DNA from 3 places in the Streptosporangium vulgare genome. Region 2 is predicted to be linked to each of the others. Evidence: riboswitches for the same ligand, from Rfam matches in the RefSeq annotation. Region 2 holds a riboswitch; each other region holds the start of a gene.
The links. A riboswitch is a leader RNA that binds a small molecule or an ion and turns the genes downstream of it on or off. The one in region 2 is predicted to bind S-adenosylmethionine.
Positions count from the first base shown of each region.

Region 1 (7,478 bases), on a different contig from region 2:
GGTGAAGGTCATCACGGGATGCAGCGCCAGCGGCAGCGCCCCGGCCTTGATCGCCGGGTTCAGCACGGCCAGGCCGTACGCGCCGCTGGTGTGGGCCACCAGCTTGCCGCGCAGGTCGGCACCGGTCTCGACCAGGCCGGAGACCAGGCCGGGCAGCACGTCGTCGGGGACCGTCAGCAGGACGAGGTCGGCGCCGGCCACCACGTCCTGCGGCCGGGTGGGGACGAGCCCGAGCCGCTCGACCGCCCGCTCCCTGGAGGCGTCGGAGACACCGCTCGCCGCGACCACCCGGTGCCCCGCCCTGACGAGCGCGGCGCCGAGCGCCGAACCGACCCTGCCCGCTCCAACCACTCCGACGGCCAGCCGTGCCGGGCGATCGACTGCGTCCATGACGTCCCGTCCTTCGACCATGTGGGGCTCCGTGCCCGATTGACCAGCGTAACGGGCCATGCCGCCGCACCCACGGCAAGACGCGTGTTCGGCAGCGGTCGGTAGCGGTCGGTAGCGGACCCCCGCAGGCCCGGCCCGGGAGAACCGGGAGCGTACAGGCCCCGCCGGAGAGCCCGCAGGCCCGGCTCACGAGGCGATCCGGGCGGCGACGCGCCGAGGCGGCGTCGACAACGATCAGGCAAACCGGTGACAGAATGTAGTCATGCATTCACTCGAAGCGTCAGCGCGAGTCGATCTCGTTCCCCCGCCGCGGCGGGTAGCGTCTGAGAGCGTGTGGCTCACCTGGCGTGCCGCGATGGAGCATGCGCTCTACGGCGAAAGCGGTTTCTATCTCCGGGAGCGCCCCTCCAGCCATTTCCGGACATCGGTCGGCGCCTCCCCCGTCTTCGCCGAGGCCGTGCTGCGCGAGCTGGCCGCGATCGACGAGGCGCTCGGCGGCCCCGACCCGCTCGACCTGGTCGACATCGGCGCCGGTGGGGGCGAGCTGGCGGCCGGCGTGCTCGCCGCGGCGCCGCCCGCGCTCCGGTCGAGGCTGCGGGTGACCGCGGTCGACCTGGCGCCCCGGCCGGCGGCGCTGCCCGGGGAGATCGTCTGGGCGAGGGCCGCGCCTGACGGGATCCACGGGCTGGTGATCGCCAACGAGTGGCTCGACAACGTCCCGGTCGACATCGCCGAGCAGACGGCCGACGGGCCCCGGCTGGTCATGGTCAACGTCACCGACGGTGAGGAGCGTCTCGGCGGCAGGCCCTCCGAGGCGGACCTCGCCTGGCTGGACCGATGGTGGCCGATGCGGGCCGTCGGGGAGCGGGCCGAGATCGGCAGGCCGCGCGACAGGGCCTGGGCGTCGGTGATCGTACGGCTGGCGCGCGGCCGGGCGGTCGCGATCGACTACTCCCACGCCCTGGACGACCGGCCGCCGTACGGCACGCTGGCCGGCTACCGCGACGGGTCGATGGTCGCGCCCGTGCCCGACGGCTCGTGCGACATCACCGCCCACGTGGCGCTCGACGCCTGCGCGGCCGCCGGTGAGAGCGCCGGGGCCGTCACGACGGCGCTGACCACGCAGCGGGAGGCGTTGCTCGCCCTCGGGGTCACCGGGGGCCGCCCGGCGATCGAGCAGGCCGCAAGTGACCCTCGCGGCTACCTGCAGGCCCTCGCGAGGGCCTCGGAGGAGGCGGAGCTCATCGCCCCGGGCGGCCTCGGCGGGTTCGGCTGGCTGTCGCAGAGCCGTCCCTGACCCGCCGGGCCGATGCCGTTCCGGCGGGGTCCGCGGGGCGGGCGTGGCTCCGCGTCCACGGGATGGGCGTGGCGCCGCCCGGCCATGGACGCCGTCACGCACGGCCGGACGGGGCACCGCCCGGCCTGTGTGACGGCACCCATGTCACCCGCGCCGGACCGGCTCTCAGAACCCACCTGGAGGGGCCGGTTCTCGGACTCCCACCCGCGCCGGGCCGGCTCTCAGACCCGCACCTGGAGTGCCTGCAGACCGCGGATGACGTAGCCCGGTCCCCAGCTGGGCTCGGCGGCGAGTTCCATCTTCGGCGCCCTGCGCAGCAGGGCACCGAAGGACTCGATCAGCTCGACCCTCGCCAGCGGGGCCCCCAGGCAGAAGTGGATCCCGGCACCGAAGGAGATGTGCGGGTTGTCGGCCCGGCCCACGTCCAGGCGGGCGGGGTCGGCGAAGACCTCGGGGTCGCGGTTGGCCGAGCCGAACAGCAGCGCCACCTCGGTGCCGCGCGGGATGTCGATCCCGCCCACCGAGACGTCCTCCAGCACCCAGCGCTCAAACATCTGCAGCGGGGTGTCCCAGCGCATCAGCTCCTCGACCGCGGTGGGCAGCAGGGAGTGGTCGGCGCGGAGCCGATCCAGCTCGGCCGGGTTGCGGAACAGCGACCACCAGCCGTTGCCCGTGACGTTGACGGTGGCCTCGTGCCCGGCGTTGAGCAGCAGCACGCAGGTGCCGACCAGCTCCTCCTCGGTGAGCCTGTCCCCCTCGTCGGCCACCAGGGCGAGCGCGCTGATCAGGTCGTCGCCGGGATCGGCCCTGCGGGCGCGGGCCAGCTCGACGAGGTAGGCGGAGAACTCCTCGGCCGCCCGTACGGCCGTGTGCTGGGCCTCGACCGACGGCTGGAGCTCGTACATGCCGCAGATGTCGGCCGACCAGGGCCGCAGCAGGTGCCGGTCGCCCTCGGGGACGCCGAGCATCTCGGCGATCACGGTGACCGGGAGCGGCTCGGCGACCTCGGCGATCAGGTCTCCGCCGCCGCGCTCGACGAAGGCGTCCACCAGCTCCCCGGCCATCCGGGCGACCTTGGGGCGGAGCGCCTCGACCATGCGGGGGGTGAACGCCTTCGACACCAGCCGCCGGAGCCTGGTGTGCACCGGCGGCTCGACGTCGAGCATCCCGGCCCTGATCACCCGCCAGAACGGATCCTGGAAGTCGGGGTCGTCCGGCCTGCCGAACTCCTGGTGCGAGGCCACGTGCAGGTAGGAGCGGCCGAGCCTGCGGTCCCGCAGCAGCGCGTTGACGTCGGCGTGCCTGGCCACCAGCCACTGGCCGGTCGGCTCGAAGAAGCTGACCGGCCGCTCCCGCCTCAGCTCGTCGTAGACGTCGTAGGGGTGGGCGACGAATTCCGGATTCCAGGGATCAAAGCGCACGTAGGCATCGTAATCCCCGGTCCCGGCGATCCCCGGTTCAGGATCCGGCCCGCTCGTCCGGCCTCCCCCCCTCGGCCGGCTCGTCCGCCCGGCCCGCCGGAGCCGCCTGGCCCACCTGGACCCCCGGGGTCCCCGGGGTTCTCCGGGGCTCCGGGCCGGTCTCGCCCTCGCCCTCGTCCTCACTCTCGTAGCGGGAACGCAGCTCGACCGGCTTCCGCCTGCTCGCCTTGCCGCGCATCCGGATGTTCAGCAGCTCCACCAGCAGCGAGAACGCCATCGCGAAGTAGATGTAGCCCTTGGAGATGTGCTGCTCGAACCCCTCGGCGATGAGCACGACGCCGATCAGCACCAGGAAGGACAGGGCGAGCATCTTGATGCTCGGGTGCCGCTCCACGAAGCGGCTGATCGGCCCGGAGGCGATCAGCATCACGATGACCGAGACGATGACGGCCGCGATCATGACGCCCAGCTCGTCGACCATGCCGACCGCGGTGATCACCGAGTCGAGCGAGAAGACGACGTCGAGGATCATGATCTGGATGATCACCGAGGTGAAGGACGAGGCCACCCTGCCCTCGGAGTGGCCGGAGTCGCCCTCCAGGCTGCCGTGCATCTCGTGGACGCTCTTGCCCAGCAGGAACAGGCCGCCGAGTATCAGGATCAGGTCGCGCCCCGATATCCCCTGCCCGAAGACCTCGAACATCGGTTCCGTGAGCCTCACCACCCACGACAGCGCCAGCAGCAGCAGGAGGCGGCTGAGCAGGGCGACGGCGATGCCGAGCTTGCGGGCCTTGTCGCGCTGCTCGGGCGGAAGCTTGCCCACCAGGATCGAGATGAAGATGATGTTGTCGATTCCCAGGACGATCTCCAGGGCGACAAGGGTGAAGAACCCTATCCATATCTCCGGATTGGTCACCCAGTCCATTGCTTACTCCTTCGTCGGTCGGCGCATGAACACACCGTCGGCCAACTGCCCGAACGCTTCTTCGGCTGACTGCCAGGACGACCGGGAGGCGCCCGGAGTTCCTTCCGCGCCATCACGCTTCGCTGTCAAAATTCGCCGGGCGCCTCCGAGGCGCTCGCTCCGGCTCCGATATCGGGTTGATCACGTTTCGGACTTGCGGGGCACCGCGGGGTGTCGGTTATAGTTCCCCCGTAGGTCATGAGTGCCAGTGACAAGCCCCGGCTCGCTGGCCGGCAACCCTCGCGTCCGCGGCGGGGTGCCCCGGGTGAGGACCTGGTCCGGCACGAGGTGTGCCGGGCAAGCGCGGGCTCCAGGCACCTGTGTCATGGGTTGGGGTCCGATGACCTCCAAGGAGCCCTGGCATGTCCACCCTGACGATCTTCACCGCCCCCGAGAGCCCCGCCCCCGCCGTGGTGAGCGTTCCCGAGACCCGCGCGTCCGGTGGCCGCCCGATCCCGGCCGTGCTCGGCTCGGACCTGGAGGTCCCGGTCAGGGGCGGCAGGCTCGTCCGCTACGCCAACCTCGACTACGCCGCGAGCGCCCCCTGTCTGGAGCCGGTGAGCGCCGCCGTCGCCGCCGCGCTCCCGGCCTACTCCAGCGTCCACCGCGGCGCCGGATACGCGTCCCAGCTGACCACGGCCCGCTACGAGCAGGCCAGGCACACGGTCCGCGCCTTCGTCGGCGCCCGTCCCGACGACTCGGTGATCTTCACCCGCAACACCACGGACGCGACCAACCTGCTCGCCCGCAGCCTGCCCGAGGGCACCACCGCCGTGGTCTTCGAGACCGAGCACCACGCCTCGCTGCTGCCCTGGGACCGGGTCGTGCGGCTCGCGGCCCCCGCCTTCCCCGGCGAGGCCGTCCGCGCCGCCGACGACGCCCTCGCCTCGATCGACGGCCCCAAGCTGCTGGTCGTGACCGCCGCCTCCAACGTCACCGGGGAGCTCTGGCCGATCGCCGCGCTGGCCCACATCGCCCACCGCCACGGGGCCCGCGTCCTCGTCGACGCCGCGCAGCTCGTCCCGCACCGCCGCCTCAACCTGACGGCGCTCGACCTGGACTACGTGGTCTTCTCCGGCCACAAGCTCTACGCGCCGTTCGGCACCGGGGCGCTGATCGGCCGTTCCGACTGGCTCGCCGAGGCCGAGCCGTACCTGCGGGGCGGCGGCGCGGTGAGGGCCGTGGACGACGACGCCACCGAGTGGCACGACGACCCCGAGGCCCGGCACGAGGCCGGAACCCCGAACGTGCTGGGCGCCGTCGCGCTCGCCGCGGCCTGCGACGCCCTCACCGCCACCGGCTGGACCCCGCTGGTCCGCGAGGAGGAGCGCCTCCTCGGGCGCCTGCGCGCGGGCCTCGCCTCCGTGCCCGGCGTGCACGAGCTGTCCCTGTGGGGCCCGGACCACCCGCGCGTCGGCATCGTCTCCTTCGTGGTGGACGGCTTCACCGCCCGCGAGGTCGCCGAGGCCCTGTCCGGCGACTACGGCATCGGCGTCCGCGACGGCAAGTTCTGCGCCCACCCCTTCGTACGGCACCTGCTGGGCGCCAAGGACGGCGGCTGCGACGACGTCACCGCCTCAGCCGTCCGCGCCTCCATCGGCATCGGTACGACCTCCGAGCACGTCGACCGGCTGATCGACGCCCTGCGGGATCTTGCCTCGCGCGGCTGACGTGACAGCATGGCCCTATGACTGAAGGCGCGCCCCGCGAGCTGAGCGTGGGAATGGGGGCGGGAGCCGAGGCCGTGCGGGGGGCGCACGGCAAGGAGCTCGCGACCGAGGACATGATCCTCAACATCGGCCCGCAGCACCCGTCCACGCACGGTGTGCTGCGGCTGCGCCTCACCCTGGACGGCGAGCGGATCAGCTCGGCCGAGCCGGTCGTGGGCTACATGCACCGGGGCGCGGAGAAGCTCTTCGAGGTGCGCGACTACCGGCAGATCATCGTGCTGGCCAACCGGCACGACTGGCTGTCGGCGTTCGCCAACGAGCTGGGCGTCGTGCTCGCGGTGGAGCGGATGCTCGGCATGGAGGTGCCGGTCAGGGCGGTCTGGACGCGCACGCTGATGGCCGAGCTCAACCGGGTGCTCAGCCACCTGATGTTCCTCGGCTCCTACCCGCTGGAGCTGGGCGCGATCACCCCGGTCTTCTACGCGTTCCGGGAGCGCGAGACCCTCCAGGCCGTGATGGAGGAGATCTCCGGCGGGCGCATGCACTACATGTTCAACCGGGTCGGCGGCCTCAAGGAGGAGATCCCCGAGGGGTGGACGGGCCGGGTCGCCCAGGCCGTGGCCGACGTGCGGCGGCGGCTGCCCGACATCGAGAACCTGATCGTCGGGAACGAGATCTTCCTCGCCCGTACGCGCGGGGTGGGCGTCCTCGACCGCGAGACGGTGATGCAGTACGGCGTGAGCGGCCCCATCGCCCGCGCCTCAGGCGTCGACGTCGACCTGCGCAGGGACGAGCCGTACCTCGCCTACGGCGAGCTGCCGGTGAAGGTCGTCACCCGGTCGGCCGGAGACTGCCACGCCCGCTTCGAGGTGCTGCTGGAGCAGGTGAAGGTCTCCCTCGACCTCGCGGACGCCTGCGTGGAAAGGCTCCTCGACCTGCCTCCGGGGCCGGTCAACCAGCGTCTGCCCAAGGTGCTGAAGGTTCCCGAGGGCCACACCTACGCCTGGACGGAGAGCCCGCTCGGCCTGAACGGCTACTACCTGGTCTCGCGCGGGGAGAAGACGCCGTGGCGGATGAAGCTCCGCTCGGCCTCCTTCAACAACGTCCAGGTGCTGCGCGAGATGCTTCCCGGCCACCTCGTCGCGGACATGGTGGCCATCCTGGGCTCGATGTTCTTCGTCGTCGGCGACATCGACAAGTAAGGCACGGTTGGAACCGCATGATCGAACCCGGTGAGGACCAGGAGAGGGCGACTCCCGCGGCCCCTTCGGCACCCCCCACGCCCTCCGCCCTCGTCTCCCCCTCCGTCCCCATCTCCCCCTCCGTCCCCATCTCCCCCTCCGTCCCCCTCGCCACTCCCGTCCCGGGGGCCGCCGAGACCCCTTGCGCCGGAACCACCGCGGCCCCGGATCCCGGGTCGTCCGGAGCTTCCGGGGTCGCGGACGGGCCGCGGCGGGACCGGTACGTCGACTGGCTGCGCGCGTTCAGCCTGATCGTCGTGGTCGTCTGGCACTGGGCGTTCACGATCCTGCAGTGGGGCCCCGACGGCCCCTCGCCGACGAGCCCGCTGGGCTTCACCTCCGGGCTGTGGATCCTGACGTGGTTGCTTCAGGTGCTGCCGCTCTTCTTCTACGTGGGCGGATACGTCCACCTGCTGTCGTGGAACCGGGCCTGCGAGCGCGGGGTCGGCATCGGCACCTTCGTGTCGCGGCGCATCCGGGGCCTCGCGATCCCCG
Region 1 covers NZ_JBHMBS010000023.1:97,936-105,413, forward strand. Annotated here, with positions in the region: gene ACFFRH_RS33925 (Rossmann-like and DUF2520 domain-containing protein) at 1-390, opposite strand, end outside; gene ACFFRH_RS33930 (SAM-dependent methyltransferase) at 722-1,687, shown strand; gene ACFFRH_RS33935 (cytochrome P450) at 1,909-3,108, opposite strand; gene ACFFRH_RS33940 (TerC family protein) at 3,146-4,033, opposite strand; SAM riboswitch class IV at 4,267-4,382, shown strand; gene ACFFRH_RS33945 (aminotransferase class V-fold PLP-dependent enzyme) at 4,435-5,742, shown strand; gene ACFFRH_RS33950 (NADH-quinone oxidoreductase subunit D) at 5,760-6,944, shown strand; gene ACFFRH_RS33955 (acyltransferase family protein) at 6,962-7,478, shown strand, end outside.
Region 1: it holds a riboswitch for S-adenosylmethionine, as region 2 does, so the genes downstream of both, ACFFRH_RS33945 (aminotransferase class V-fold PLP-dependent enzyme) here and thrC (threonine synthase) in region 2, are expected to answer to the same signal.

Region 2 (7,478 bases):
GGCCATGCCCAGGTACAGGACGATCGAGGCCAGCCCGCTGGCGACGCCGTACCCGAGGAGGGTGACCGGCAGCAGGGTGGGGGCCGCCGCGACCATGAGCGTGCCGGAGCCCATCCCGGCCATCCCGATCCAGATGGCGGCCCGGCGGCCGATCCGTCCGGTCAGCCAGGGCAGGGCGAGGCCGATGACGATGCCGCCGACGGCCATCGCCGTCCCGTGCAGGCCGGCGACCGCCTGGGACACGCCCTGGTCGAGGCGGAGCAGCGGGAGCGCGGCGCTGAGGCCGTACAGGTAGGTGGCGAAGACGCCGAGCTGGAGGTAGATCAGCCAGGTCGCGCGGTCGCGGATCAGCCGGACGGGCGCGATCGCGGTCAACTCGGTCTCCCATACGCCGAAAAGTGAAATAGCTGCAAAAACTATCTCATATGGGGCTAAAACTGCTTGGCGCCCCGAGCCTCACCCGAGGGCCTCGAGCTGCTCGGCGAACCACCGGTGCGGGGGGAGCGCGGTCGCCGCGGCGGCCAGCAGGACGCCCCTCCTGGCGCGCTCGTCCGAGGGCATCGTCAGGCCCTCGTGCAGCGCGGCGGCCGTGGCCGAGACGTCGTAGGGGTTCACCGTCAGCGCGTGCTCGCCCAGCTCGGCGGCGGCACCGGCCTCCCGTGACAGCACCAGCGCGCTGTGCGGCGACAGGATCGGCCCCTCCTTGGCCACCAGGTTCATGCCGTCGCGGATCGGGTTGACCAGCAGCACGTCGGCCAGCCGGTAGGCGGCCAGCGAGCGCGGGTAGTCGTCGTCGACGTTGAGGATCAGCGGGTCCCAGTCCTCGGTGGCGTACTCGTCCTCGATCTCCTCGGCGCAGCGCTGCACCGCCGCCGTGTACTCGCGGTATTCGGGCAGGTCGTGCCGGGACGGGTAGGCGAAGGCGAGGTGCGTGACCCGGCCGTGCCACTCCGGGTGGGCCGCGAGGAACTGCTTGTAGGCGACCAGGCCCCGCACGATGTTCTTCGACAGCTCCGTCCTGTCGATCCGCACGATCAGCCTGCGGTCGCCCACCTGGGCGCGGAGCGCGGCCATGTGGGACTCCACGTCGGGCTCGGAGGCCCGGGTCCACAGCGCCTTGCCGTCGACGCCCAGGCTGTGGGTGCCGATCCGGGTCGTCCTGCCCGCGTGCGTGATCGTGCGCTCCTCGCGGTCGACCCGCGCGCCGAGCACCGTCTCGCAGCAGTCCATGAACGCCCCGCCCCAGCGGGCGGTGAGGAAGCCCGCGTGGTCGGCGCCCAGGATGCCTTCGAGGAGCTCGGTCGCGACGTCGTCGGGGAGGAGGTTGAAGTATTCGGGCGGCGCCCACGGCGTGTGCGAGAAGTGCGCCACCCGCAGGTCGGGGCGCTCCCCCCTGAGCATCGCCGGGGCCAGGCTCAGGTGGTAGTCCTGCACCATCACCCGCGCCCCGTGCGGGGCCTCCTCGGCCAGCGCCATCGCGAACGCCTCGTTGTAGGACTGGTACGACTCCCACTCCCGGCGGAACCTGGCGTCGAAGTGCGGCCTGTTGGGGATGTCGTACAGGAGGTGGTGGACGAACCAGAGGGTGGAGTTGGCGACCGCGTTGTAGGCGCGGTGGAAGGTCGCCGGGGGGATGTCGAGCATCCGCAGCGCCCCGGTGTCGTAGCCCGCCTGGTCGAGCCGGCCGCCGGGCGCCAGCCGCACGGCGCCGCGGTCGCCGTCGGACAGCGCCGCGCAGACCCACAGGACGTTGAGGTCCTTCGCGACCTCCGACAGGCCCGAGACCAGGCCGCCACCTCCCCTGCGCATGGACAGCGAGCCGTCCTCGGAGAGGGTGAAGGAGACGGGGCCGCGGTTGGAGGCCACCAGGATCGCGCTCATCGATTCTCCTTGAGCGTGGAGACCCCAAGGTTAACCGGCGCCTGGTCGGGATGTCCTCGCTCTTCGGGTCCAGGAAGTAAGGGCGTTCATCGAATTGTGTCAGCTCTTGTCAGCAGGTGGAGTGATGAACCCCGCCTTGTCGCCCTTTTTGTGGCGGGGAGGGAGGTCACCATTCGCGATCCCCGACCGTAGGATGTCCAGCGACCGTGACCGCTGATGGGGGCCCGTGATGGCGCTGGACGAGACGACCGAGGACCTGGCCCGATCGGCCGCCCAAGGTGACCACCGCGCTCTCGGTGAGCTGCTGAAGCGGATCGAGCCCGCCGTGCTCAGGCACTGCGGCCGGATCCTGCCCTTCCGGCAGGACGCCGAGGAGGCCTGTCAGGACACCCTGCTCGCGGTGGCACGCAACATCGGCCGCTTCGAGGGGCGCGCCCGGTTCAGCACCTGGCTGCACATCGTGACCGCCAACTGCGCCAGGACCACCTACCGCTCGCTGAAGCGCCGCGCGGCCGAGCAGAGCTCAGACGAGCTGCCGCTGCAGAAGCCGGACGTCGCCCGGGTGAGCGTGATCGCCGGGTCCAGGCTGGACCTGCTCGACGCGATGGAGGCGCTGGAGGCCGAGAAGCCGGAGCTGGCCCAGGCGCTGGTGCTGCGCGACATCTGCCAGCTCGACTACAACGAGGTGGCCGAGCAGCTGCGCATCCCGCTGGGCACCGCCAAGTCGCGCATCCACCAGGCGCGCAAGTACGTCCAGGGCGCCCTGGGCGACGCCTACGGCTTCTGACCGCCGCCCGGCTTTCCGGAGGCTCGGCTTCTGACCACCGCCCGGCTTTCCGGGTGCCTGTCCGGCCGCCCGGTTTCCGGCCGCCGCCCGGCTTTCCCCGCGCCCGCCGGGCCACTCGGGTTCCGGCCGCCTGTCCGGCCCCTGTCCGGCCCCTGTCCGGCCCCTGTCCGGCCCCTGTCCGGCCCCTGGCCGGTCGCGGTGCCACCCGGCCGGGAACGGCCGGGTGGCCGGACGGTGGGAGCCGTTCGAGAACACTCCCGTGTGGCGCGCGGCCTCGGTGACCTCGCCTGATCTATGGTGGCGTTGCCCATATCACGTGATCGACCAGAGATATGGGGCGATCTCCCCTCCCGCCATGAAAGCCCAGGTCGAGGAGAGATCATATGTCCCGCAGACACGCTGTCACCGCGGCATGTGTCCTGACGGTCACCGCGCTCGCCCTGGCCGCCGTACCGGCCGGTGCCGAACGCCACGCGACGGGTGCCCCGGTCGTGCCCGCCGCCCCGTCCGCCACCACCGCCGTGTCCACCGCGTCGGCCCCTTTGGAACCGCCGCCGGGCATGTTGGAGGCACTTGAGCGCGACCTGGGCCTGACCCCGGCCCAGGCCCGGATCCGCCTGCTCAACGAGGCCCGCCTGACCCCGGTCGCGGCACATCTGGCCAGGAGACTCGGCCCCCGTTTCGGCGGTACCTGGTTTCAGGGGAGCGTCGCGCAGACCCTGGTGGCGGGCACCACCAGTGTCGGCGACATCCCCGTGATCCTCGAGGCGGGCGCCCAGGCCGAGGTCGTCCCCAGATCGCTGGCGGAGCTCACCGCGATCAAGAAGAAGATCGACGAGACCCTGCCCCCGCAGCGACTCGTGTCGAGCGTGCGCCTGGTCGACGTGAAGAGGAACAAGGTGGTCGTCCTCTCCCCGCAACCCGGGATCGCCCAGAACTTCGTCGCGAGCGCGGGCGTGGACACGGAGGCGGTGGTCGTACTGCCCACCGCCGAGGTTCCCCTGCCCCTGTACGACCTGGTGGGCGGCAACGCCTACTACATCGGCGTCACCAGCCGCTGCTCGATCGGCTTCTCCGTGCTCAAGGGCACCCAGCAGGGCTTCGTCAGCGCCGGCCACTGCGGAAGGGCCGGGAACACCACCACCGGCTTCAACCGGGTCACCCAGGGGACCTTCCAGGGATCGACCTTCCCCGGTAACGACTACTCCTGGGTCGCGACCAACGCCAACTGGACGGCCACCCCGAAGGTGGACAACGGCCAGGGCGGCACCGTACCCGTCGCCGGCGCCCAGGTCGCCATCGAAGGGGCCTCGGTCTGCCGGTCCGGCTCCACCACCGACTTCCACTGCGGTGTCGTCCAGCAACGCGACGTCAGCGTCACCTACCCCCAGGGCACCGTCTTCGGGCTGACCCGCACCAACGTCTGCGCCGAACCCGGAGACTCCGGCGGCTCCTTCATCGCCATCGACCAGGCCCAGGGCGTCACCTCCGGCGGCTCCGGAGACTGCACCTCCGGCGGTGTCACCTACTTCCAGCCGATCGGCCCGATCCTCACCGCCTACGGCCTGGCCCTGAGGACGACCGCGGGCAATCCACCCCCGCCGGTCACCGGCACCTGCACCGGCTTCCCGAACAACTACACCGGCACCCTGACCACCGGCCAGTCCGCCTACCAGCCGAGGGGTCTCTACTACAGGTCGACCGTCAGGGGGCTGCACTCCGGCTGCCTGGACGGCCCCGACTTCGACCTGTACCTGCAGAAGTGGAACGGCAGGAGCTGGGTGGTCGTCGCCACCTCCGACAGTCCGGGGCCCGACGAGAGGATCTCCTACACCGGCACGCCCGGCTACTACCGCTACCGGGTGTTCGCCTCGGCCGGCTCCGGTGCCTACATCCTGGGGTTCAGGGCGCCGTAACCCGTTCCGGGACGCCGTCCGCGCCCCGGCGGCGACGACCGGGGAGGGGGCGAGGCCCCCGCCGGGGCCGCCTGCCGCCCGACCGGCGTCCCAGGTTCGTTTGTCCGCTGGATAACACGTCATGTCTCGCACAGTGAGACAAGGAGCCAGGAGGGCGGCGGGGCGGGGTAGAGTGCTTAGGACCTGCGCGTCAGGTTCCCAACTGAATATTTGCTCATCCAGAGGGGTGGAGGGACCGGCCCTGCGAAGCCCCGGCAACCATCCCGGTTCAAGACTCGTGATCTGAACGAGGTCGGCCGGGACAGGTGCCAATTCCGGTCTGTGACCAGGGTGGTCCGCAGACGAAGATGAGGGAAAGGCCTCGCTTCATGGCGCTCGCAACCACTGAGAACAACCCCACCTCCTCCGCTCGTGCCGACGGCGCGCGTGACGCGCGCTTCGGCCCCGCCGTGGCCCTCTCCTGCCGGGAGTGCGGTGCCCGCTACGACCTCGGCCCCAGTTTCGCCTGTAACGAGTGTTTCGGGCCCCTTGAGATCGCGTACGACTTCGGGCGTGTGACCCGGGAGCGGATCGCCGAGGGGCCGACCAACATCTGGCGCTACCGCTCGCTGCTGCCCGTCCCCGAGGACGTGGCCACCAAGCCCAACATGGCGCCCGGCTGGACCAAGCTCGTCAACGCCGGAAACCTCGCCCGCGAGCTGGGCATCCGCTCCCTGCACGTGAAGGACGACTCCGGCAATCCCACGCACTCCTTCAAGGACCGCGTGGTGGCCATCGCCGTCGAGGCGGCCCGCAACTTCGGGTTCCACACCCTCTCCTGCTCCTCCACCGGCAACCTGGCCGGCGCCGTGACCGCCGCCGCCGCGCGGGCCGGGCTGGACGCCTGCGTGTTCATCCCCTCCGACCTGGAGCAGGCCAAGATCGTCATGGCCTCCGTGTACGGCGGCAGGCTCATCGGCATCGAGGGCACCTACGACGACGTGAACCGCTTCTGCTCCGAGCTCATCGGCGACGAGCTGGGCGACCAGTGGGGCTTCGTCAACGTCAACCTCCGGCCCTACTACGCGGAGGGCTCCAAGACCCTGGCCTACGAGATCGCCGAGCAGCTCGGCTGGCGCATCCCCGACCAGATCGTCATCCCGGTCGCGTCGGGCTCGCAGCTCACGAAGGTCGACAAGGGCTTCAAGGAGCTGATCGCGCTCGGCCTGGTCGAGGACAAGCCGTACAAGATCTTCGCGGCCCAGGCCGAGGGATGCTCCCCGGTCTCCGCCGCCTACAAGGCGGGCCACGACGTGATCCGCCCGGTCAAGCCGGACACGATCGCCAAGTCGCTGGCGATCGGCAACCCGGCCGACGGCCCGTACGTCCTGGACATCGCCCGCCGCACCGGCGGGGCGGTCGAGGACGTCACCGACGCCGAGATCGTCGACGCGATCCGGCTGCTGGCCAGGACCGAGGGCATCTTCGCCGAGACCGCCGGGGGCGTCGTCGTCGGGGTGCTGCGCAAGCTGGTCGCCTCGGGCACGCTCGACCCCGACGCCGAGACGGTGGTCCTCAACACCGGCGACGGTCTCAAGACCCTTGACGCGGTGGCCGCGGAGGCGCGACCGACCGCGGTGATTCGGCCTTCTCTTGACGCATTCCGTGCGGCTATCGCCTAGAAATCGTGAAAGGTACTGAATTATGAGCGTTTCTGTGCGGATTCCGACGATTCTCCGGACTTACACCGATGGTGCGGCCGAGGTGAACGGAGAGGGTGAGACCCTGCGCGATGTTCTGCAGAAGCTCGACGCGGACTTCCCGGGGATCGGCGCCCGGATTCTTGACGAAGCGGGGAAGATCCGACGTTTTGTCAACGTCTATGTCGGGGATGAGGACGTCCGATTTGTCGACAACCTCGACACGGCGACGCCCTCCGGCGCCCAGGTCTCCATCATCCCGGCGGTGGCCGGAGGCTGATCCTCCCGCCCTGGCGCGGCCCTGACCGCCCAGCGCCGCCCCCAGGGGCGCCCACGACCCCACGGCACCCGCCCCGCCCCCGCCCGGCGGAGGGCGCGCCCCCCCCCCCCCCCCCCCCGGCCCCGGCCGGGCGGGTGCCGTGTTTTATGACCCAAGCTCACATTTGTGGACTGGATGGGTAATGTAACCCTTAACTAACTAATAGTGATAATGAAACTCTGGTCTCGTACTAAAAGCTCTCGTAAAGAGGTAGTTTGGTGCTTGACTCTGTTGCCCTACCGCTTCCCACAGGTATGGTCGGAACGATCGACGTGGCGAAGTCCGTCCGGCGATTGAGGACTTCGCGAGAGGAATGGGCGTCGTCCTTAAGACCAGTAAGAGGAGTCGCAAGTGGCGCAGGGCACCGTCAAATGGTTCAACGCGGACAAGGGCTACGGCTTCATCGCGGTAGACGGTGGTAAGGATGTGTTCGTCCATTACTCCGCAATCATGATGGATGGCTACCGTGCCCTCGAGCAGGGCCAGCGGGTGGAGTTCGAGATCACCCAGGGCCAGAAAGGTCCCCAGGCGGAGTCCGTCAGGGCGGTCTGACACAGCCGTTTCGTGAATTCGCAGGGAAGAACCGGTGGATCCCGCGGTATCGCAGTCCGCTGGATCCTCACCGCCTGAGCCCGGCTCGCCTCCCCCAACCGGCGAGCCGGGCTTTCGCGTTGTACGGGACGTGTGACCGTACGGGACGTGTGGCCGCGGGCGTGTGACCGTACGGGCGCTCGGGGGGGCGCACGGGTGGTGTCCGCGACATGCGGTCGCGCGACACGCCGACGCGACACGGAGCCCGCGGCGCGACACGGAGCCCGCCGGGTGGCGGGGAGGGTGCCGGTGGGCCGATGATGACGGGTGGCCCACATCGGCGTGACGCGAGATCTACGCTTGTA
Region 2 covers NZ_JBHMBS010000047.1:346-7,823, reverse strand. Annotated here, with positions in the region: gene ACFFRH_RS42295 (MFS transporter) at 1-375, opposite strand, end outside; gene ACFFRH_RS42290 (alpha,alpha-trehalose-phosphate synthase (UDP-forming)) at 457-1,881, opposite strand; gene ACFFRH_RS42285 (RNA polymerase sigma factor) at 2,111-2,668, shown strand; gene ACFFRH_RS42280 (S1 family peptidase) at 3,052-4,584, shown strand; SAM riboswitch class I at 4,796-4,938, shown strand; gene thrC (threonine synthase) at 4,953-6,245, shown strand; gene ACFFRH_RS42270 (MoaD/ThiS family protein) at 6,268-6,543, shown strand; gene ACFFRH_RS42265 (cold-shock protein) at 6,934-7,134, shown strand.

Region 3 (7,478 bases), on a different contig from region 2:
CCGCCAGCGCCCGTCGTGGTGGTCGACCTTGACGTTCGCGCCGAGGAAGGTGACGACCCCCGCCCTGGCCAGGGCGCGCAGCTCCTCCAGCCGGGGTCCCGGCGGGCCGCTGGCGACGTAGCTGAAGAACCCGGCGAACCACGGGTCGGAGATGCCCAGCTCGGCGAGGACCCCGTAGACGGAGAGCAGCCCGAGGATCATCGCGTGGTCGGCGCTGTGCGCGGGGTCGGAGCGCCGCTGCAGGTCGACGGCGAGGTAGCCGTGCATCCACTTCTGCAGGCCGGCCTGGTCGCCGAACCGGATGCCGTCCAGCGGCCGGTCGAGCCGGTCGAAGTCGAGCCGGTCCAGGTGCCGGGGCACGGTCTCGCGGATCAGCTTGCGCATCCCGAGGCTGCGCCACTCCTCGGCGGCGAAGCCCTCCTCGAACTCCGCCCAGCCCAGCTTGACGCGCTTGGGGTGGGAGGTGATGAGCTCGTGGTAGTAGGCGAAGGCGAGCTCCTTGGCGACCAGCGGCCACACGTCCCGGCGGAAGTTCCACGGCCCCTCGCCCAGCGCCTCGCGGGTGAGGAAGCGCGGCACCGGCGGGCGGGCGCCCCTGAAGGGGTAACCGGTCTTGGAGTGGTACGGCACGCCACGCCGCGACCCCACGTGCATGAGGGGCTCGCGCCCGCTGGGCAGGTAGACCAGCTCCCCGTCGTACTCGCGGACGAACCGGCCGCCCCGGCCCGAGGTGAGCAGCACCATCAGGTCGACAAAGGCGAGCCCCATCCCCCGCATGATCACCGGCTCCCCGGCGGGGATGCCGTCCAGGTCGAGGTCCGCCGCGTAGCCGGTGGGCAGGTAGCGCAGCCCCGAGCGCGAGGCCAGGCCGGCGAGCGCGCCCTCCTCGCTCGTCGGCGTCACGTCGCCGTGCCCCTGGGCCAGGATCACCGCGTCGGCCTCGATCGTCCGGCCGTCCTCCAGCGTCACCGCCTGCCCGCCGGGGACGTCGGTGAGGTCGACGGCGCGGGCGGCGTGCACGTGCACCCGGACGCCGCGCGGGGCGTTCGCCACCGCGTGCCGGAAGACGTGGGAGAGGTAGCCGTTCTGCGCCGGGCGGGAGGCGAACCTGCCGGGGTCGCCGCCGAGCCACTCGGCCAGCGTGGGCCCGGGGCGGATCGGCCCCTCGCAGCGCACCGACTCGTCGGTGAAGAGCGTCACGTCGGCGGCGGCGGAGTTCATCCAGAGCAGGTCCGGCTGGTCGTGGCGCCAGACACGCCCGCCGCCCGGCGGGTGGGGGTCGATCACGTGGACGTCCAGCGACGGCCAGCCGAGCAGGTCGGCGGCGTTGGCGCAGATGCGCTCCACCAGGCAGGTACCCGTCGGCCCGGCGCCGACGACGGCGATCGAGGCGCTCATACGGCGGCTCTGCGGTGCGGCTGGTCCCAGTCGGCGTGCAACGGCTCGACCGGGATCCGCCAGGCGTCGGTCTCGCCCGACGGGCGGGCGATGACGGTGAAGTCGGTGTTCTCGCGGAAGGCGGGGTGGGCGTACAGGTCCCTGGCGTAGGCCCACAGGTTGGGGAAGGCGGTGAGCGGACGCTCGCTGATCCTGGCCGCCGGGTTGTCACTCAGGTCGAAGCGGAGCAGGGTCGGCCAGAGCCGCACGTCCGGCTCGGTGATCCCCGAGCCGAACAGGAACCTGCGGTCGGCCAGGCGGGCGTCCAGCTCGTCCAGGAAGGCGACCACGGCCCCGCGCGCCTCGGCGTACCCGGCCTCGGTGGTCGCCGCCGCCACCCGGCCCGCCGCCGTGTTGACGATCTCGTAGATCCTCGTGTTGAGCTCGTCGATCTCCGGCCTGAGCTCCTCCGGGTAGAGGTCGGCGTCGGGGTCGCCGCCGAACCGGGTGGCCAGGTCGATCGTGATGTCGGGGAAGTCGTTGCTCACGATGCGGCCGGTCCTCCTGTCCCACAGGACCGGCACCGAGACGTGCCCGTCGAAGCCGGGCTCGGTCACCTCGTACGCCTGCCGCAGGAGGGTGAACCCGTTGACCGGGTCGGCGCCGCGCCGCTCGCGGAACGCCCACCCGCGCCCGTCGCGCTCGTCGTCGACGTAGGAGAGCGAGACCACGTCCTGGAGTCCCTTGAGGGAGCGCACGATGGCCGCGCGCTGCGCGTACGGACAGACGGCCGCGACGTAGAGGTGGTAGCGCCCCGGCTCCGCGGGGAAGGCGGGTGTGCCGATCCGCCCCTGGAAGGGATAACGCGGGCCGGGCCTGCCACCGGGCCGGTAGTGGCCGTGGGTGTCGAGGTCGACGGGGCTCGCGTGGTTCAGTGTGCTGGTCTTCGACATGTGGCACTCCCGGGCATGTCTCGGTGACCCTGGTGAAGGGGTCCGCGCTTGCGGCACGCCCACCGTGCCGCCCGGTCTCCCCCGGGGGCACCCCGCCGCGGTGCGAGGGTTGCCGGTCAGCCAGCCGGGGCTTCTCACTGACACTCTTAACCTATTTAGAAGGTAGGAAATACATAGATCTCTGTCAAGCCTTAATGTCGGGGAATGTCCTATGAGAGCGTGAACGTGGTCTACCGCAAGTACGACGGGTCACTGCACTGGCACCACCGCGGCCTGTTGCTCGGCGAGGACGAGCACGGGGTGTGGACGGGCTGCGTGGCCGACTCCAGCGGACACAAGGGCGACGGCCCCGCGGTCCCCTGGCCGCATCCGTTCGTGATGCTCTTCCCCCGCGACGCCTGGTGGACGGCCGCCTTCAACGCCGCCCCGCACAAGCACGAGATCTACTGCGACATCTCCACGGTGCCGGAGTGGAGGGACGGCGAGGTCACCATGGTCGACCTGGACCTCGACGTGATCCGGACCCGCCGGAACCTGCTGAAGGGCCGCGCGAGCCGGGTCTTCCTGGACGACGAGGACGAGTTCGAGGAGCACCGGGTGAAGTACGCCTACCCGCCCGACGTGGTGGAGCGGGCCCGCGCCTCGGCCGCCTGGCTGATGGAGGCCGTCACCGCCCGCACCGCCCCCTTCGGGGACACGCCGCACTGGCTCACCCTGGTCAGCTGAGCCTGGTCACCCGGGTCCCCGAGTCCCCCGCCGCCGGCCCGCCGGGCCCGGTGGTCTCCGGCGCGACGCCTCCCTCGCGGGTGGCGGGGACGGCGCGGGTGGCGAGGATGCCGAGGGCAGCGCAGCCGCGCCACCGGCACCGCCCTCGGCATCCCCGCCACCTCAGCGGGCGCGGCGGCGGAACAGCCTGCCGGAGAAGACCGCCGAGAGCAGCAGGAGACCGCCGCACCAGGCCAGCGCCTTCCACGGATCGTCGCCCACGGGCCGGCCGAGCAGCAGGCCGCGCACGGACTCGATGATCGGCGTGGCCGGCTGGTTCTCCGCGAACCCGTGCAGCCACTCGGGCATGGTGCGCACCGGGACGAAGGCGCTGCTCGGGTAGGGCAGGAACATCACGAAGAAGGTGAAACCGCCCGCCGTCTCCGGCGTCCTGGACAGCAGGCCGACCACGGCCGAGACCGCGGAGACGGCCAGGACGAACACCACCAGGATGCCCGCCGCCCCGGCCCAGCCGGACAGGTCCGCGTCCGCCCGGAAGCCGAGCGCGAACGCGACGACGAACACGATGACGAGCGAGACGAGGTTGCGCGCGGTGCCGGCGGCCACGTGCCCGCCCAGGAACGCCGCGCCGCCGACGTCCATCGACCTGAACCTGTCGACGATCCCCCGGCTCATGTCCTGGCTGACGGCGACCGCGGTCAGGGAGGCGCCGTAGGAGGCGCACATGACGAGGACGCCGGGGACGGCGTAGGTGACGTAGTCGGTGCCGGTCTGGATCGCGCCGCCGAACAGGTAGACGAACAGCAGCATGACCATGACGGGCAACAGGAACGAGGTGATCAGCGCGTCGAGGTTGCGCAGCGACAGGCGGACGGCGCGGCCGGTCATGACCGGCCAGGCGACGAGGTCAGACACCGGCCCGCCTCCCGTCCTCAGCGATGGTGCCGGACACCCGCCGCTCCCCGTCCGTCACTGCATCCATCGCGGCATCCATCACGGCGAGGTCAGACACCGGCCCGCCCCCCTGTCCGTCGGTGTCCGTCAGAGCGAGGAACGCGTCGTCGAGCGTGGCGCCCCGCACGGTGAACCTCTCGACCGCCGAGCGCCCCGGGTCCACCTCGTCCAGCAGGGCGCGGATCTGCGCGGCGCTCCCGTCCGTGGCCGCCCCGACTGTCAGCCTGCCGGGATCGGCGTGGACGGCACGCGCCCCGAGGACGCGCGTCACCTCGGCGAACGACCGGGCGTCGGCCAGGACGAGGTCCAGCCGCCAGGCGGCGACCCTCGCCTTGAGCTCGTCGGCGGTGCCCTCCGCCACCACCCGCCCGCCGTCGAGCAACGCGATCCTGTCGGCCAGGCTGTCGGCCTCCTCCAGATACTGGGTGGTCAGGAAGACCGTGGTGCCCGAGCCGGTGAGGCGGGTGATCACCTCCCACATCGCCTGCCTGCTCCGCACGTCGAGTCCCGTGGTCGGCTCGTCGAGAAAGATCACCGACGGCGCGCCGACCAGCCCCGCGGCCAGGTCCAGGCGTCGCCACATGCCCCCCGAGTACGTGCCGACCCGCCGCCCGCCCGCCTCGACCAGGTCGAACCGCTCCAGCAGCTCGGCCGCCCTGCGGCGAGCCCCTCTCCGTGACAGGCCGGACAGGCGGCCCATCATCCGGAGGTTCTCCTCGCCGGTGAGCAGCTCGTCGACCGCCGCGTGCTGGCCGGTCAGGCTGATGGCGCGGCGGACGCGGCGGCGGTCGCGTACGACGTCGAACCCGGCGACCGTGGCCCGCCCCGCGTCCGGCGTGACCAGCGTCGCCAGGGTGCGCACGGTCGTCGTCTTGCCCGCGCCGTTGGAACCGAGCAGCGCGTACACGCTGCCCCTGGCGACGCGCAGGTCGACGCCGGTCAGGACGGCGACCCGGCCGTAGGACTTGGTGAGGCCGGTCACCTCTATCGCTGGTTCCACTACCCCTCCTGTGTATGGCGTACGCTCTACTGTTTATGGCATACGCGGTATTGCGTAAGATATACACTCACGGGAAAGGACGGTCAAGCCCGGGAGCGCGATGGAAGTGCCGGAGAGCGTGGAGATCGCCTGGGGGTTGCGCGAGCGGCCGGGCAAGGGTCCCAAGCGCACCCTGAGCCTGGAGCACATCGTGGAGGCGGCCCTTCGGGTGGGCTCGGCGGAGGGGCTCCCCGCGGTCTCGATGAGCAAGATCGCCGCCGAGCTCGGTGTCTCCACGATGGCCCTCTACCGCTACGTCACCTCCAAGGGCGACCTGCTCATGCTCGTCACGGACGCGGTGCTCGGCCCGCCTCCCCCGCTCCCGGAGCCGGGCGAGGACTGGCGCCAGGGCCTCCAGCGGTGGGGCGGCGCCATGCGCACCTCCCTGCAGCGGCACCCCTGGTCGCTGCGCATCCCCATCACGGGCCCGGGGATCATGCCCAACCACGTCGCCTGGCTGGAGGCCGGGCTGCGCTGCCTGCGCGGCACGCGGCTCGCCCCGGACACGAAGCTGGCGGCGCTGCTGCTGGTCAACGGCTTCGTCAGGACCGAGGTGGCGCTCCTGGCCGATCTCCAGGACGCCCTCGACGCCTCCAAGGTCACCGACGAGGAGGCGCTGTCCGGCTACGCCCGGTCACTCGCCAGGCTCACCGACGCCGAGCGCTTCCCCGAGATCCACGAGCTTCTCGAAGGCCGGGTCTTCGACATGCCCGGCGGTCCCGACGACGAGTTCGCCTTCGGCATGGACCGCATCCTCGACGGCCTCGCGGCGCTCGTGACCGGAGAACCGCCCGCCTGATCCAGGACGGCCCGCGCCGTTCGGGCGTCCCGATGGTGTCCCGTGTTCGCCGCCACCCGGAAGGGGACCCGGCCGGAAGCCACCGGGAGCCACAGGGAGTTACAGGGGCGGGAAGCCGGGGGCGCGGCGCTCGACGAAGCTGGCGACGCCCTCGGCGAAGTCCGACCGGCCGAAGGACTCGGCCATCAGGCGCGTCGCGGCCCGCTCCGACGCCTCCAGGCTCTGCTGCCAGTCACCCCAGACCTGACGTTTGATCACGGCCATCGAGGCCGGGGAGCTGTGCGTCGCCAGCTCGCGGGCGTAGGCCAGCGTCTCCTCCATCAGCCTCTCCCCCGGCACCGACCGGCCGGCCAGGCCCAGCTCGTACGCCTCGGCGCCGGTGAAGGTACGGCCCGACAGCAGCAGGTCCATGGCCTTGGCCTGACCGGCCAGACGGGGCAGGACCCACGACATGCCGTACTCGGCGATCAGGCCGCGCCGGGCGAAGGCGGTGGTCCACTTGGCCTCCGCGGCGGTGAAGACCAGGTCGCAGAGCAGGGCGTGGACCATGCCGAGCCCGGCGCAGGCACCGTTGACGGCGGCGATGATCGGTTTGCGGATCGTGGTCGGGAAGGTGGTGGGACGCGGGTCGGGCCGCCCCTCGTAGGAGCCGTCCTGCAGGGCCGTGAGCGTCTGGAAGTCCGCACCGGCGCAGAAACCCCTCCCCGCGCCGGTGACCACGATCACCCGGACCTCCGGGTCCTTCTCGGCCTCGGCCAGCTGGTCGAAGTAGCGGCGGCCCATCTCGTCGGTCCAGGCGTTGAGCCGGTCCGGGCGGTTGAAGGTCAGCGTCAGCACGCCCCGCTCGATCGACGACAGCACCAGATCGACCATCCCGCATCCCCCTCGAAGGCCCACCGGGACACCCGCCCGGAGAGACACAGAATATCGTTCTACACCTTTTCCCTCTCCGGCGTCAGCATGTGGGAGCGGACCAGATCCTCGACCGTGGCACGCAGACCGAGGAAGGAGGAGGTCCGCTTGACCGTGAGGGCCCGGTAGGCGGGCAGGCCGATCGGAACCTCGGCGGCGACCCTGCCTGGACCGCAGGCGAAGACGAGCACCCGCTGGGCGAGCAGGACGGCCTCCTCCGCGTCGCCTGGCGCCGAGGGTGGCCGCCGCCGGGCCCAGCTCACCGAACACCCGCCGTACAGCGTCGGCGACCATCAGCATGTTGAAGAACACCACGCCCAGCACAAGGGTCGCGATTTTGGAGGGTTCGCCGAGGCCGAGCTAGATGATGAGCAGGGGGATGAAAGCGGCGGCCGACATGTATCGGAGCAGGCCGGCTGTCGGCTCCAGCAGGGCCAGCGCCACGGCCGAGGTGCCCATCGCGACGCCCAGCGGCACCGAGATCAGCACCTCCAGCCCGAAACCGGTCCCGACTCTGCCGACGCCCAGGCGACCTCGCGTTCCCAGTTGGTGGCGGGCAGTTCCGCCTCGCGGCCGAAGGGCCATGGCGAACGGGGTCGGAAGCGGACGGGTGCCAGTGCGTGACTCCTCCGCTCCTTGAAGGGAGCGGCTTCTCGTTAAGCCGCTTGCGCGACGTGGCGAAGGGCAAGCCCTGCCCTGAGGATGTTGGTCGCCGCGT
Region 3 covers NZ_JBHMBS010000001.1:209-7,686, reverse strand. Annotated here, with positions in the region: gene ACFFRH_RS00050 (FAD/NAD(P)-binding protein) at 1-1,398, opposite strand, end outside; gene ACFFRH_RS00045 (glutathione S-transferase C-terminal domain-containing protein) at 1,395-2,330, opposite strand; SAM riboswitch class IV at 2,370-2,482, opposite strand; gene ACFFRH_RS00040 (DUF402 domain-containing protein) at 2,535-3,056, shown strand; gene ACFFRH_RS00035 (ABC transporter permease) at 3,219-3,971, opposite strand; gene ACFFRH_RS00030 (ATP-binding cassette domain-containing protein) at 3,964-5,010, opposite strand; gene ACFFRH_RS00025 (TetR/AcrR family transcriptional regulator) at 5,111-5,848, shown strand; gene ACFFRH_RS00020 (enoyl-CoA hydratase-related protein) at 5,948-6,721, opposite strand; gene ACFFRH_RS00015 (hypothetical protein) at 6,781-7,023, opposite strand; gene ACFFRH_RS00010 (hypothetical protein) at 7,121-7,249, opposite strand; partial or broken gene ACFFRH_RS00005 (RNA-guided endonuclease InsQ/TnpB family protein) at 7,417-7,478, opposite strand, start outside.
Region 3: it holds a riboswitch for S-adenosylmethionine, as region 2 does, so the genes downstream of both, ACFFRH_RS00045 (glutathione S-transferase C-terminal domain-containing protein) here and thrC (threonine synthase) in region 2, are expected to answer to the same signal.